DNA from 4 places in the Enterobacter sp. QK-SA4 genome. Region 1 is predicted to be linked to each of the others. Evidence: predicted binding sites of a transcription regulator. Region 1 holds the regulator's gene; each other region holds the start of a gene.
The links. The regulator PurR, encoded in region 1, represses purine synthesis genes. The targets are predictions, from matches to a motif close to CANGCAAACGTTTGCNTG.

Region 1 (3,456 bases):
CCATGATGACAATCAGCAGGGTTAAGAAGCCCTTAAGCGTCCCGCTCACGGAACGGTCGGCAAATTTCCCGCCGAGATAGTTGCCGATCGAGAAGCCCACGCCAATCAGCACCAGCATCGCGGTCACAAAGAGAGGCGTTGCGTGGGTGATGTCATGCAATACAGGTGAAATATAGGTGTAGAGGGTAAACATCGCCCCTGCCCCCAGCACGGTGGTCAGCAGCGCGGAGAGCACCTGCGGGCGCATCAGCACAGCCAGCTCTTTACGCACTTCCGGACGTTCTCCGGCGCTGCCTTTCGGCAGGGAGAAGAACAGCGCCACCATCGCAATCACGCCCAGCCCGGCCGTCGCCAGGAAGGACATACGCCAGCCGATCGCTTCCCCCAGCCAGGTTGCCGCAGGCACCCCGCCGATGTTGGCAATCGTTAGCCCCATAAACATGGTCGCCACGGCGCTCGCCTGCTTGTGTTTTGGCACCACGCTGGCTGCCACGACCGATCCCAGCCCGAAGAATGCGCCGTGATTAAGGCTGGTCAGAATACGCGATAGCATCAGGGTGGTGTAGTCTGGCGAAATGGCCGAAAGCACGTTGCCCAGGGTGAAAATCGCCATCAGGAAAATCAGCGCATTGCGGCGCGCGCGGTGCGAAAGCAGAAGCGTCGTCAGCGGCGCACCGACCATCACGCCGATAGCGTAGGCGCTAATTAACATCCCTGCCGCAGGGATAGAGACATCTACGCCCCGGGCAATAACAGGCAGTAACCCCATCGGGGAGAATTCAGTGGTGCCAATCCCAAAAGCGCCAATCGCCAGGGCCAGCAGGGGAAAATTGATTTTCATGCGTCAACTCCGGATGCCGTGTCATTTGGTGACACAGAACAAAGAAGCGGAAAGCATGACATCAATCACAAAAAATGAGAAGTTAACAAAATGGCAAAAGATTTTTGCCAGAGAAGTAACAATCCGGGGAGTCGGGAGGGAGAAGGCTCTCCCTCCGCGTAAATCAGTGCAGCGCAGCCGTCAGACCGGCCGCAACAATCAGAGCCAGCACAACAACGGTGGTGAACAGCGAAAACTTAAGATCGGAACTCATCAATTTTTCTCCTTTTAATCCCCACACGAAAAGTGAGCTTGCTCATTTTTGCACAGATTACGTCAAAAATCTTCCTGGATTTATACTGATAACCACTTTACCTCTTCCCCTTTTCATCAAGATAGGACAAAATTCCACGCTAAATTTATTAGCGTACCGGCCATTGACCCCCTCCTGACGTCCCGTGTCGTTTTCCCGGCGTGCCGCAATTCAAGATTGCGAGATAAGGGTGAGAGAAGGCAAACGTTTACCTTCAAGTTTTTCAGGAGCTTAGGATATGGTCTGGAGTGACATTTAATGGCAACAATTAAAGACGTAGCAAAACGCGCAAACGTTTCCACTACAACCGTATCACATGTAATTAACAAAACCCGCTTTGTGGCGGAAGAGACGCGCAACGCCGTCTGGGCAGCGATCAAAGAGCTGCACTATTCGCCAAGTGCGGTTGCGCGCAGCCTCAAGGTTAATCACACCAAGTCCATTGGATTACTGGCAACCAGCAGTGAAGCGGCCTATTTTGCCGAGATCATTGAAGCGGTCGAAAAGAACTGCTTCCAGAAAGGCTATACCCTGATTCTGGGCAACGCGTGGAACAGCATTGAAAAACAGCGTGCCTACCTGTCGATGATGGCGCAAAAGCGCGTTGATGGCCTGCTGGTGATGTGTTCCGAGTATCCGGAGTCCGTGCTGTCGATGCTGGAAGAGTATCGCCATATTCCGATGGTGGTGATGGACTGGGGCGAAGCGCGCGCAGACTTCACCGATTCCGTTATCGATAACGCCTTTGAAGGCGGCTATATGGCCGGTCGTTATTTGATCGAACGCGGTCACCGCGAGATTGGCGTGATCCCCGGTCCGCTGGAGCGCAACACCGGCGCGGGCCGTCTGGCCGGTTTTATGAAAGCGATGGAAGAAGCGTTGATCAACGTGCCGGAAAACTGGATTGTGCAGGGCGACTTTGAGCCGGAATCCGGCTACCGCGCGATGCAGCAGATCGTCTCCCAGCCTCACCGTCCAACCGCCGTCTTCTGCGGGGGCGACATCATGGCCATGGGCGCGCTCTGCGCTGCCGACGAGCTAGGCCTGCGCGTACCGCAGGATATTTCCGTGATCGGGTATGACAACGTGCGTAACGCGCGCTTCTTCACCCCGGCGCTGACCACCATTCACCAGCCAAAAGACTCGCTGGGCGAAACGGCCTTTAACATGCTGATGGACAGAATCGTCAACAAGCGTGAAGAGTCGCAGTCCATTGAAGTTCACCCGCGTCTTATCGAACGCCGTTCCGTTGCGGATGGTCCGTTCCGCGACTACCGTCGTTAATCGCTTTACGGGGGCCAGCTACGCTGGCTCCCGTAACCATTCCCGGTTCAGCGTTTCGCTGTCTCCCAGATAATCCAGCAGCCAGGCCATAGCAGGCGAGACATCATTTTGCTGCCATGTGAGGCAGCAGGCCGCATCCGGGAACGGATTCTCCAGCGTCAGCTCAACCCACTCTCCGGTATCGATGCGCGGACGCGCGAAATGAACGGGCACCATCGCGACGCACAGCCCGGCGCTGAGGCACGTCGCCGACGATTCCCAGTCAGGGGCCACCACCCGCCGCTGGTTGTCGAGAAGCCAGGTGATACGCTTGGGCAATGAACGGGACGTATCCTCCAGCACCAGCGACGGCCAGTTGCGCAGCGTGTCATCGCTCAGCGGCCCTTCCATCGCCGCCAGCGGATGATCGCTTGCCACCACGCATTTCCAGCTCAGCATTCCCATATCGCGAAAAGCGTAACGTCCCCCGACCGGGATCGCCTGCGTGGCCCCAATCGCCATCTCTGCCCTGCCGTCCGCCAGCGCATCCCAGACGCCGTTAAACACCTCCTGCGAGACCCGCAGCTCGACGTCAGAAAAATGACGGTAGAAATCGACGATCATCTGCCGGGTGCGCTCGGGTTTAACAATGTTATCCACCGCGATGGAAAGATGTCCCCGCCAGCCGTTAGCGATCTGCTGACACTGTTCGCGGGTGATCTGCATTTTTTTGATAACAGAACGCCCTTCTTTCAAAAACCACGCGCCTGCGGGCGTTAATTCCACATCGCGATGCCGCCGTTCAAACAGCGGAACCGCCAGCCACTCCTCCAGCTGGCGCACCGTGTAGCTGATGGCCGAAGGGACGCGGTGCAGCTCCTGCGCCGCACCGCTAAAGCTGCCGTTACGCGCAACAGCATCGACCACTTCAAGAGAATAATCTGACCACATTTTCTGCCTGCAAAATTTTTGAATGCACCCGCCAAATATTAGCGTTTCACAAGCGGCTTTGCACTCCCTACACTCAGCGCCAATGTATACCTGCCTCCTCAGGAGAATA
Region 2 (3,456 bases), 880 kb from region 1:
AGAGATAATCCTCCGCCAGCGCCATCACCGCGTTGTCAGGGGAAATGGACATGCCGCCCAGGGTATAAAACTCGCTATGGGCGGCCCGCTGGTTGGCATCGAGCAGAATATCCCACTCATCCCATTCGGCGCTTAACACCGACTGACGCTGGTAGATGGGATACTCATTGCCGGGCTCGTAAATATGGCGATAGCGATAGCCGTTTTTGGTCCAGGGCGCGGAGATATCGCGCTGGGGAATACGCTGCACCATTTCTTTCAGCAGCTGGTCCTGAAGCGTCTGCTGGCTGGACATGACCTTGCGGCCATAGTCGTTTTCCTCGTGCAGGTAGTCGAGTACCTCTGGCCGGGAGCGAGAATCGTCCCGCAGCCAGTAATAGTTGTCTATACGCGTATCGCCATGCGTGGTGATCGCATAAGGAGTACGTCGGGCTTTCGGTGGCATGTCATCATTCTTTTAAGTTTTACACCCTATAAGGTTGGCAAAACCCACGCATGATGCAAGCGAAACAGCGTCGCGACGGCGACGGCTATCCCTGTAACGCCTGTTTTTGCTCCCGGATATCCCGCTCAATACCCTCGCGCACGTCCTGAGGGATCTTTAACGCATCGCCCAGAGCGTTAAGGTAGCTGCGCTCCATAAAGTGATCGATATCGATGGCGGCGCAGCTGAGGAAATAAAGCTCCAGCGCCTCTTCCTCATTTTTCACACTTTGCGCAAGACGCTGCGGCTCGAGCGGCTGTTCTATCGCCTGCGCCACCAGCACTCTTCCCTTCTCTTCAACACCGGCCTCGCGCAGCTGCTGCTCGATCGCCGATCGTTCCTTATCGTCAATATGCCCGTCGCTTTTCGCGGCAAAGACCAGCGCAAGAATGAGCCGTTCGGTACGCAGATCCAGCGGCGAGGTGTGCTCGCCGTAATGCGGTTCATCGCTGTGCGCGGTCCGTACCCTGTCCTTGTATTTATTCCACAGCACGGTGCCCGCGATGGCGCCGCCGCCGGCCAGCAGCGCGCCTGTACCATACTTTGCCAGCAGCTTGCGTGAGGATTTATTCGCGACCAGCAGGCCTGCCAGCCCGCCGAGCGCCCCGGGTACCAGCAGTTTGCTGAGGTCCCGTTCGCCAGACGATGTTTTCTGCCCTAACAGGGATTGCAATTGATTTAACCAGCCAGACATGGTTTCCCTCACTTAACGGTGAACATGTTCCACAGCGTAAGCGAGCGGGCGTCAGGAAATGTCTGGTCGGGCTAAAGAAGCGCAAATTTCTGCCCTCGCGTTTATCCCTGCGCAAGACAGACGCAAACGTTTTCGTTTATACTGCGCGCAACTTTTTCAGGGGGATTGTTATGATTCGTTTAGGAACTGCGCTGCGACCTGCGGCGACGCGAGTGATGCTGTTGGGATCGGGCGAGCTGGGAAAAGAGGTCGCCATTGAGTGCCAGCGTTTAGGTGTGGAAGTCATTGCCGTAGACCGTTACGCCGACGCACCCGCCATGCATGTCGCCCATCGTTCTTATGTGATTAACATGCTGGATGGCGATGCCCTTCGTGAGCTGATTACGCGCGAAAAACCCGATTTTGTCGTGCCGGAAATTGAGGCCATCGCCACCGATACGCTGATCGCCCTGGAGCAGGAAGGCCAGCGCGTAGTGCCCTGTGCGAAAGCCGCAAAGCTGACCATGAACCGCGAAGGCATTCGTCGCCTGGCGGCGGAAGAGCTGGGATTGCCCACCTCGAGCTACCGTTTTGCTGGCGATAAGGCCGCGTTCATGCAGGCCGTTGAGGAGATTGGCTACCCGTGCATCGTTAAGCCGGTGATGAGCTCCTCCGGAAAAGGGCAGAGCTTTATTCGCGACAGCGGCACCCTGGATAACGCGTGGGATTATGCCCAGCAGGGCGGCCGTGCCGGAGCCGGTCGCGTAATCGTCGAAGGCGTCGTGAAGTTTGATTTCGAAATCACCCTGCTGACCGTCAGCGCCGTTGACGGCGTCCATTTCTGCGACCCGATTGGCCACCGTCAGGAGGATGGCGATTACCGCGAATCCTGGCAGCCGCAGCAGATGAGCACCCTGGCGCTGGAGCGTGCTCAGGAGATCGCCCGTAAAACCGTCCTGGCGCTGGGCGGCTATGGCCTGTTCGGCGTGGAGCTGTTTGTGTGCGGTGATGAGGTGATTTTCAGCGAAGTCTCCCCTCGCCCGCATGACACCGGCATGGTCACGCTGATTTCGCAGGATCTCTCCGAGTTCGCCCTGCACGTGCGCGCGTTCCTCGGCCTGCCCGTCGGCGGTGTTCGTCAGTATGGCCCGGCCGCCTCGGCGGTGATCCTGCCGCAGTTAACCAGCCAGAACGTCACGTTTGATAACGTCGACGGGGCGGTGGGTGCAGGATTGCAGGTACGTCTGTTCGGCAAGCCGGAGATCGACGGAACCCGCCGTCTTGGCGTGGCATTAGCCACCGGGGATAACGTTGACGACGCCGTGGCGAGAGCGAAAGCGGCCGCTGCGAACGTCAAGGTTGCAGGATAAAAAAACGGGCCGTAAGGCCCGTTTTTCATGCGGCGAGTGGCTTACTGCTTCGCACCTTCAACCGCTTCGCGAGCCAGTTTGGTGATGCGATCCCAGTCGCCCGCTTCCAGCGCATCCGCCGGAACCAGCCATGAACCGCCGATGCAAAGCACGCTTTTCAGCGCCAGGTAGTCACGGTAGTTGGCAGGAGAGATACCGCCCGTCGGGCAGAAGCGCACCTGAGAGAATGGACCCGCAATCGCCTGCAGCGCTTTGGTGCCGCCGTTCGCTTCAGCCGGGAAGAATTTAAACTCTTTCAGACCGTAGTCCATGCCCAGCATCAGTTCAGAGACGGTGCTGATGCCAGGGATCAGCGGAATGGTACCTTCGGTGGCGGCTTTCAGCAGCGGCTCGGTCAGGCCAGGGCTGATGGCGAACTGCGCGCCCGCTTCGGTCACTTCCGCCAGCTGCTGCGCGTTGAGAACGGTACCCGCACCGATGATGGCGTCCGGCACTTCTTTGGCGATAGCGCGGATAGCATCCATCGCGCAGGCGGTGCGCAGGGTCACTTCCAGAACGCGAACGCCGCCCGCAACCAGCGCTTTCGCCATCGGTACAGCGTGCTCCAGCTTGTTTACCACGATAACCGGCACGACAGGGCCAGTGGTCAGGATTGCTTCTGCACTTGTTTTCCAGTTTTTCATCAGAGTTTTCTCTCGCCAGATCGTTAAAATCAAGTCGTCTTAAAACGTAATACAGGTTGCGCCCTGCTCCGCACCGGAGAGTTTCTCACGCAGCGCGCTGAACATTTCGCGTCCGGTCCCCACGCGCGATGCGCTCAGGTCAGGAATATGGGGCTGACGTGCAGCCAGCTCGGCGTCATCGACCAGCAGGGTTAACTCGCCCGTCTGGCCGTTCACGCGGATCATGTCACCATCGCGTACTTTCGC
Region 3 (3,456 bases), 1.7 Mb from region 1:
GACGATGGCGTTGGATTTGACGAACTTCGCGACCTTCCAGCAGAACAGCGCGTCACGCAGTTCCTGTTCGGTCGGTTGACGTTTGGTCACCACGCGCAGGTCGGCTTCTGTCACCATACCCAGATCGCGGTCCTGAACCAGCAGGCCGCCGTTCACACGCTTGAAGTCCAGGCCCGGCACGCGTTCTGCCCACTGGCCGCAAACCAGCACGCGTACGTTCTGTTTCGCCGCGGTGATTTTCAGCGCCTCTTCGGATGCCGATGGCGCGATGATCACTTCAACGAACTGGCGGGAGATGATGGCCTGCGCGGTTTCAGCATCCAGCTCGCGGTTGAAGGCGATAATGCCGCCGAACGCGGAGGTCGGGTCGGTTTTGTAGGCGCGATCGTAGGCGTCCAGAATAGAGGTGCTTACCGCAACACCGCATGGGTTCGCATGCTTGACGATAACGCAGGCCGGCTCGCTGAACTCTTTCACGCATTCCAGCGCGGCGTCGGTGTCAGCAATGTTGTTATAGGAGAGCGCTTTGCCCTGAACCTGCTGAGCGGTCGCAACAGAGGCTTCTTTTACCTCTTCTTCTATATAGAAGGCTGCCTGCTGGTGGCTGTTCTCGCCGTAACGCATATCCTGCTTCTTAATGAAGTTCAGATTCAGGGTACGCGGGAAACGGCCAGAAGGATCTTTGCTTTCACTGTGGTAAGCAGGCACCAGGCTACCGAAGTAGTTGGCGATCATGCTGTCGTACGCCGCGGTGTGCTCGAAGGCTTTGATGGCGAGGTCGAAACGCGTTTCCAGAGTCAGTGACCCTTCGTTGGCATCCATCTCATTAATAATGGTTTCGTAATCGCTGCTCTTTACGACGATGGCCACATCTTTATGGTTCTTGGCCGCGGAGCGCACCATGGTTGGGCCGCCGATATCAATATTCTCTACGGCATCTTCCAGAGAACAGTTTTCGCGGGCTACGGTCTGGGCAAACGGGTAGAGGTTAACGACAACCATGTCGATTGGCGCGATGTCATGCTGTTCCATAATGGCGTCGTCCTGACCGCGACGGCCAAGAATACCGCCGTGCACTTTCGGATGCAGGGTTTTGACGCGTCCATCCATCATTTCCGGGAAACCGGTGTAATCGGACACTTCGGTTACCGGCAGACCTTTATCTGCTAACAGGCGAGCGGTACCGCCTGTAGAAAGCAGCTCCACACCGCGTGCGGAAAGTGCCTGAGCGAATTCGACGATACCGGCTTTATCAGAAACACTGAGCAGAGCGCGGCGGACTGGACGACGTTGTTGCATGGTAAATCCCCTGGATTTCACGATTACAGAGAGCGTTAGATGAATTTTCCTGCGAAAAACTCATCTAACACACCTGACGGGGCATCCTTATTAAGCGCGAGCATTTTAACGAAAACGTTTGCGCAACGCTCGCACATTTTCACTTTTTCGTATCATTGTGGATAAGTCTGTGTGTAAAAAGGTATAAGGCGGGGTTTTGCTGGGGAATACAGCAGTCAGTCATTTTTTTGCAACTTTTCGGTTGCGGCCTGCGGAGAACTCCCTATAATGCGCCTCCATCGACACGGCGGATGTGAATCACTTCACAAACAACCCGGTCGGTTGAAGAGAAAAAATCCTGAAATAACGGGTTGACTCTGAAAGAGGAAAGCGTAATATACGCCACCTCGCAACGGTGAGCGAAAGCCGCGTTGCACTGCTCTTTAACAATTTATCAGACAATCTGTGTGGGCACTCAAAGTGACATGGATTCTTAACGTCGCAAGACGAAAAATGAATACCAAGTCTCTGAGTGAACATACGTAATTCATTACGAAGTTTAATTCACGAGCATCAAACTTAAATTGAAGAGTTTGATCATGGCTCAGATTGAACGCTGGCGGCAGGCCTAACACATGCAAGTCGAGCGGCAGCGGAAAGTAGCTTGCTACTTTGCCGGCGAGCGGCGGACGGGTGAGTAATGTCTGGGAAACTGCCTGATGGAGGGGGATAACTACTGGAAACGGTAGCTAATACCGCATAACGTCGCAAGACCAAAGAGGGGGACCTTCGGGCCTCTTGCCATCAGATGTGCCCAGATGGGATTAGCTAGTAGGTGGGGTAACGGCTCACCTAGGCGACGATCCCTAGCTGGTCTGAGAGGATGACCAGCCACACTGGAACTGAGACACGGTCCAGACTCCTACGGGAGGCAGCAGTGGGGAATATTGCACAATGGGCGCAAGCCTGATGCAGCCATGCCGCGTGTATGAAGAAGGCCTTCGGGTTGTAAAGTACTTTCAGCGGGGAGGAAGGTGCTGAGGTTAATAACCTCAGCAATTGACGTTACCCGCAGAAGAAGCACCGGCTAACTCCGTGCCAGCAGCCGCGGTAATACGGAGGGTGCAAGCGTTAATCGGAATTACTGGGCGTAAAGCGCACGCAGGCGGTCTGTCAAGTCGGATGTGAAATCCCCGGGCTCAACCTGGGAACTGCATTCGAAACTGGCAGGCTAGAGTCTTGTAGAGGGGGGTAGAATTCCAGGTGTAGCGGTGAAATGCGTAGAGATCTGGAGGAATACCGGTGGCGAAGGCGGCCCCCTGGACAAAGACTGACGCTCAGGTGCGAAAGCGTGGGGAGCAAACAGGATTAGATACCCTGGTAGTCCACGCCGTAAACGATGTCGACTTGGAGGTTGTGCCCTTGAGGCGTGGCTTCCGGAGCTAACGCGTTAAGTCGACCGCCTGGGGAGTACGGCCGCAAGGTTAAAACTCAAATGAATTGACGGGGGCCCGCACAAGCGGTGGAGCATGTGGTTTAATTCGATGCAACGCGAAGAACCTTACCTACTCTTGACATCCAGAGAACTTAGCAGAGATGCTTTGGTGCCTTCGGGAACTCTGAGACAGGTGCTGCATGGCTGTCGTCAGCTCGTGTTGTGAAATGTTGGGTTAAGTCCCGCAACGAGCGCAACCCTTATCCTTTGTTGCCAGCGGTCCGGCCGGGAACTCAAAGGAGACTGCCAGTGATAAACTGGAGGAAGGTGGGGATGACGTCAAGTCATCATGGCCCTTACGAGTAGGGCTACACACGTGCTACAATGGCGCATACAAAGAGAAGCGACCTCGCGAGAGCAAGCGGACCTCATAAAGTGCGTCGTAGTCCGGATTGGAGTCTGCAACTCGACTCCATGAAGTCGGAATCGCTAGTAATCGTAGATCAGAATGCTACGGTGAATACGTTCCCGGGCCTTGTACACACCGCCCGTCACACCATGGGAGTGGGTTGCAAAAGAAGTAGGTAGCTTAACCTTCGGGAGGGCGCTTACCACTTTGTGATTCATGACTGGGGTGAAGTCGTAACAAGGTAACCGTAGGGGAACCTGCGGTTGGATCACCTCCTTACCTTAAAGAACATGCCTTTGCAGTGCTCACACAGATTGTCTGATGAAAAGTAAAT
Region 4 (3,456 bases), 1.3 Mb from region 1:
ATCATGGTCACGCCGAACTCTTCCAGCACGCCCTGACGCTCCAGCTCCAGCGCACAGTTCAGCGCCGTCTGGCCGCCCATGGTTGGCAGCACCGCGTCCGGACGCTCTTTCTCGATGATTTTACGCACCACCTCCCAGTGAATCGGCTCGATGTAGGTTGCATCGGCCATTTCCGGGTCGGTCATGATGGTTGCCGGGTTAGAGTTTACCAGGATTACGCGGTAACCCTCTTCGCGCAGGGCTTTACACGCCTGCGCGCCGGAGTAGTCGAATTCGCAGGCCTGGCCGATGACGATCGGGCCAGCGCCAAGGATCAGGATGCTTTTTATGTCTGTACGTTTTGGCATTGTCTTCTCGGCTCCTGATTATTTAGCGGTCTTACGGTATTGCTCGATAAGTTCGATGAAGTGATCGAACAGCGGCGCGGCGTCGTGCGGGCCCGGGCTCGCTTCCGGGTGGCCCTGGAAGCTGAACGCAGGCTTATCGGTGCGATGAATCCCCTGCAGGGTGCCATCGAACAGCGACTTATGGGTCACGCGCAGGTTAGCCGGCATTGAGGCTTCATCGACGGCGAAGCCGTGGTTCTGCGCGGTGATCATCACCGTGTTGTTATCGATATCTTTTACCGGGTGGTTACCACCGTGGTGGCCGAACTTCATCTTGACGGTGTTCGCTCCGCTCGCCAGCGCCAGCAGCTGATGGCCGAGGCAGATGCCGAATACCGGGATATCAGTTTCCAGGAAGGACTTGATAGCGGCGATGGCATAATCACACGGCGCCGGGTCGCCAGGGCCGTTGGACAGGAAAATACCGTCCGGATTCATCTTCAGCACGTCTTCGGCGGACGTTTGTGCCGGAACCACCGTCAGGCGGCAGCCGCGGTCAACCAGCATACGCAGGATGTTGCGCTTGGCGCCGAAATCGTAGGCCACCACGTGGAACGGCAGCTCGCTCTCTTTTTTCGCTTCCGGCAGGTCGCCTTCCAGCGTCCAGCTACCCTGAGTCCAGCTGTAGGCTTCAGCAGTAGTCACTTCTTTCGCCAGGTCCATGCCGTTCAGGCCCGGGAAGGCTTTCGCTTTTTCCAGCGCCAGCGTCGCATCGAGGTTATCACCCGCGATGATGCAGCCGTTCTGTGCACCCTTCTCGCGCAGCAGACGCGTTAGCTTACGGGTATCGATATCGGCAATCGCCACGATGTTATGGCGCTTCAGGTAAGAAGAGAGGTCTTCAGTATTGCGGAAGTTGCTGGCAATCAGCGGCAGGTCGCGGATGACCAGGCCTTGCGCATGTACCTGAGAAGATTCTTCGTCAGCCGCATTGGTGCCGACATTGCCGATATGAGGATAAGTAAGAGTAACGATTTGGCGAGAATAGGAAGGATCAGTGAGGATTTCTTGATAACCGGTCATTGAAGTATTGAAAACGACTTCCCCAACCGCCGAACCCGTTGCCCCTATGGCCCGACCGATAAACTGGGTTCCGTCTTCCAGAACCAATAGCGCTGACTTAATCAAAACACCCTCCAGAGAATATTCACTCACTTTATTTGCATATTAATTCATAACCATGTCATGAATCAATGCAAATGTGTTGCCAGCGGATTTTTGGCAAACGGCGGCATTCTGGAGATTTGGTGGGTAAAAGTCAACTTAAAACGGATATTTTGCTTAGCCTTTTGCAAGCCTGGCGAGCGGAACAGAGCTTAAGCGACAAAAAGATCAGGTAAATCACCGCAGAAAACGCTTGCGCGCCGGGTTTAATAAAAAATGTCGTGTTGGAACATGAAAAAGTAGACCGGATGGTCAAAATTTACATTTCAGTAACGTTAAAACGCTATAAGAGATATATTTTTAGAGCATTAAGCAAAAGCACGCGATGAAACAGATAAAATAAAAGGGCAATAAAATATTGCCCTATGCAATCAAACAATTACGACTGCAATAACCACATCACGATGGGTAATAATGCTTACAAATTGTTGAGATCGAGCACGTCTCGCATATCAAAAAGGCCATCTTTCTTACTTTTAAGCCACAAAGCGGAACGTACGGCGCCGTTGGCGAACGTCATCCGGCTGGAGGCTTTATGCGTAATTTCGACACGTTCGCCAATATCGGCGAACATCGCCGTGTGTTCGCCGACGATGTCACCCGCGCGCACGGTTGCGAAACCAATGGTGCCAGGCACGCGTTCGCCGGTGTAACCTTCGCGGGTATAGACCGCGCAGTCTTTTAAATCTTTATCAAGTGCATGCGCAATCGCTTCGCCCATCGCCAGCGCCGTACCAGATGGCGCATCAACCTTGTAACGGTGGTGAGCTTCTACGATCTCAATATCGGTATAGTTGCCCATCACCTTCGCGGCCTTCTCCAGCAGCTTCAGCATGACGTTAACGCCGACGCTGAAGTTTGCGGCGAAGACAATCGCAATCTCTTTGGATGCATCCTGGATAGCCTGCTTGCCCGCATCGTCAAAACCGGTGGTGCCGATCACCATCCCTTTGCCGTGCTGACGGCAAAATGCCAGATGCGCGAGCGTCCCTTCCGGGCGGGTAAAATCGATGAAGACATCGAAATCCTCTTTAACCGCCTCCAGGCTGCTTTGCACGGTAACGCCCGTGTGGCCTGCGCCTGCCAGCTCACCGGCATCGGACCCCAGAAGCGACGAACCTTCACGCTCCAGTGCCGCGCCAAGCGCGACGCCATCCATCTGAAGTGCCGCCTGAATCAGCTGACGGCCCATACGTCCACCCGCGCCCGCAATGGCGACACGGATCTGTGCATCATGCATAGTTATTCTCTTACGTTAAAATGATGTAAACCGTTTTCAGATTAACCAGCCTTGAGAAGCACTGCCAACTGAAAACACCGATAATTAGAATTTAACGTGAAACCGACTTAAATATCAGTAAAAGACATGATTTTGTCGTCACGATAAAGTAACGGGTAAAAAAAAGGCCAGCACAGGAGGTGCTGGCCTTTCATCAGAAAAAGGACTATTCGACTTCGCGGGCGTCGATGCGCAGTTCTTTCGGGACTTCGAAAACGATGTTCTCTTCACGCCCTTCCAGCGGAATAGCCTCGCCACCGCCCAGCTCCTGCAGACGGGTAATCACGTTTTGCACCAGAATATCCGGCGCGGAAGCGCCTGCGGTGACGCCTACACATTTCGCCTCTTTCACCCACGCTTCCTGAATGTCCGTAGCATCGTCGATCAGAAACGCCGCTTTCCCCATACGCTGCGCCAGTTCGGCCAGACGGTTGGAGTTAGACGAGTTTTTGGAGCCGACCACCAGCACCACATCCGCCTGTTCAGCCAGCGCGCGCACCGCTTCCTGACGGTTAGTGGTCGCGTAGCAGATATCATCCTTACGTGGACCGACGATTTTCGGGAAGCGCTGACGCAGCGCGTCAATCACGTCTGAGGTATCGTCTACGGAGAGCGTCGTCTGAGTCA

Region 2: purT (formate-dependent phosphoribosylglycinamide formyltransferase) is a predicted target of PurR. The motif match lies at 1,298-1,315, and genes of this name have one in related genera.
Region 3: purH (bifunctional phosphoribosylaminoimidazolecarboxamide formyltransferase/IMP cyclohydrolase) is a predicted target of PurR. The motif match lies at 1,407-1,424, and genes of this name have one in related genera.
Region 4: carA (glutamine-hydrolyzing carbamoyl-phosphate synthase small subunit) is a predicted target of PurR. The motif match lies at 1,733-1,750, and genes of this name have one in related genera.

The regions. Positions count from the first base shown of each region.
Region 1 covers NZ_JBXFXH010000007.1:2,752,493-2,755,948, forward strand. The annotation lists gene AC1VYI_RS14760 (MFS transporter) at 1-841, opposite strand, end outside; gene cydH (cytochrome bd-I oxidase subunit CydH) at 1,005-1,094, opposite strand; gene purR (HTH-type transcriptional repressor PurR) at 1,392-2,417, shown strand; gene punR (DNA-binding transcriptional activator PunR) at 2,436-3,347, opposite strand.
Region 2 covers NZ_JBXFXH010000007.1:1,875,199-1,878,654, reverse strand. The annotation lists gene ptrB (oligopeptidase B) at 1-445, opposite strand, end outside; gene AC1VYI_RS10505 (tellurite resistance TerB family protein) at 531-1,178, opposite strand; gene purT (formate-dependent phosphoribosylglycinamide formyltransferase) at 1,349-2,527, shown strand; gene kdgA (bifunctional 4-hydroxy-2-oxoglutarate aldolase/2-dehydro-3-deoxy-phosphogluconate aldolase) at 2,569-3,210, opposite strand; gene edd (phosphogluconate dehydratase) at 3,250-3,456, opposite strand, start outside.
Region 3 covers NZ_JBXFXH010000007.1:4,487,103-4,490,558, reverse strand. The annotation lists gene purH (bifunctional phosphoribosylaminoimidazolecarboxamide formyltransferase/IMP cyclohydrolase) at 1-1,299, opposite strand, end outside; rRNA gene AC1VYI_RS23210 (16S ribosomal RNA) at 1,860-3,401, shown strand.
Region 4 covers NZ_JBXFXH010000007.1:4,062,854-4,066,309, forward strand. The annotation lists gene carB (carbamoyl-phosphate synthase large subunit) at 1-347, opposite strand, end outside; gene carA (glutamine-hydrolyzing carbamoyl-phosphate synthase small subunit) at 366-1,514, opposite strand; gene dapB (4-hydroxy-tetrahydrodipicolinate reductase) at 1,969-2,790, opposite strand; gene ispH (4-hydroxy-3-methylbut-2-enyl diphosphate reductase) at 2,996-3,456, opposite strand, start outside.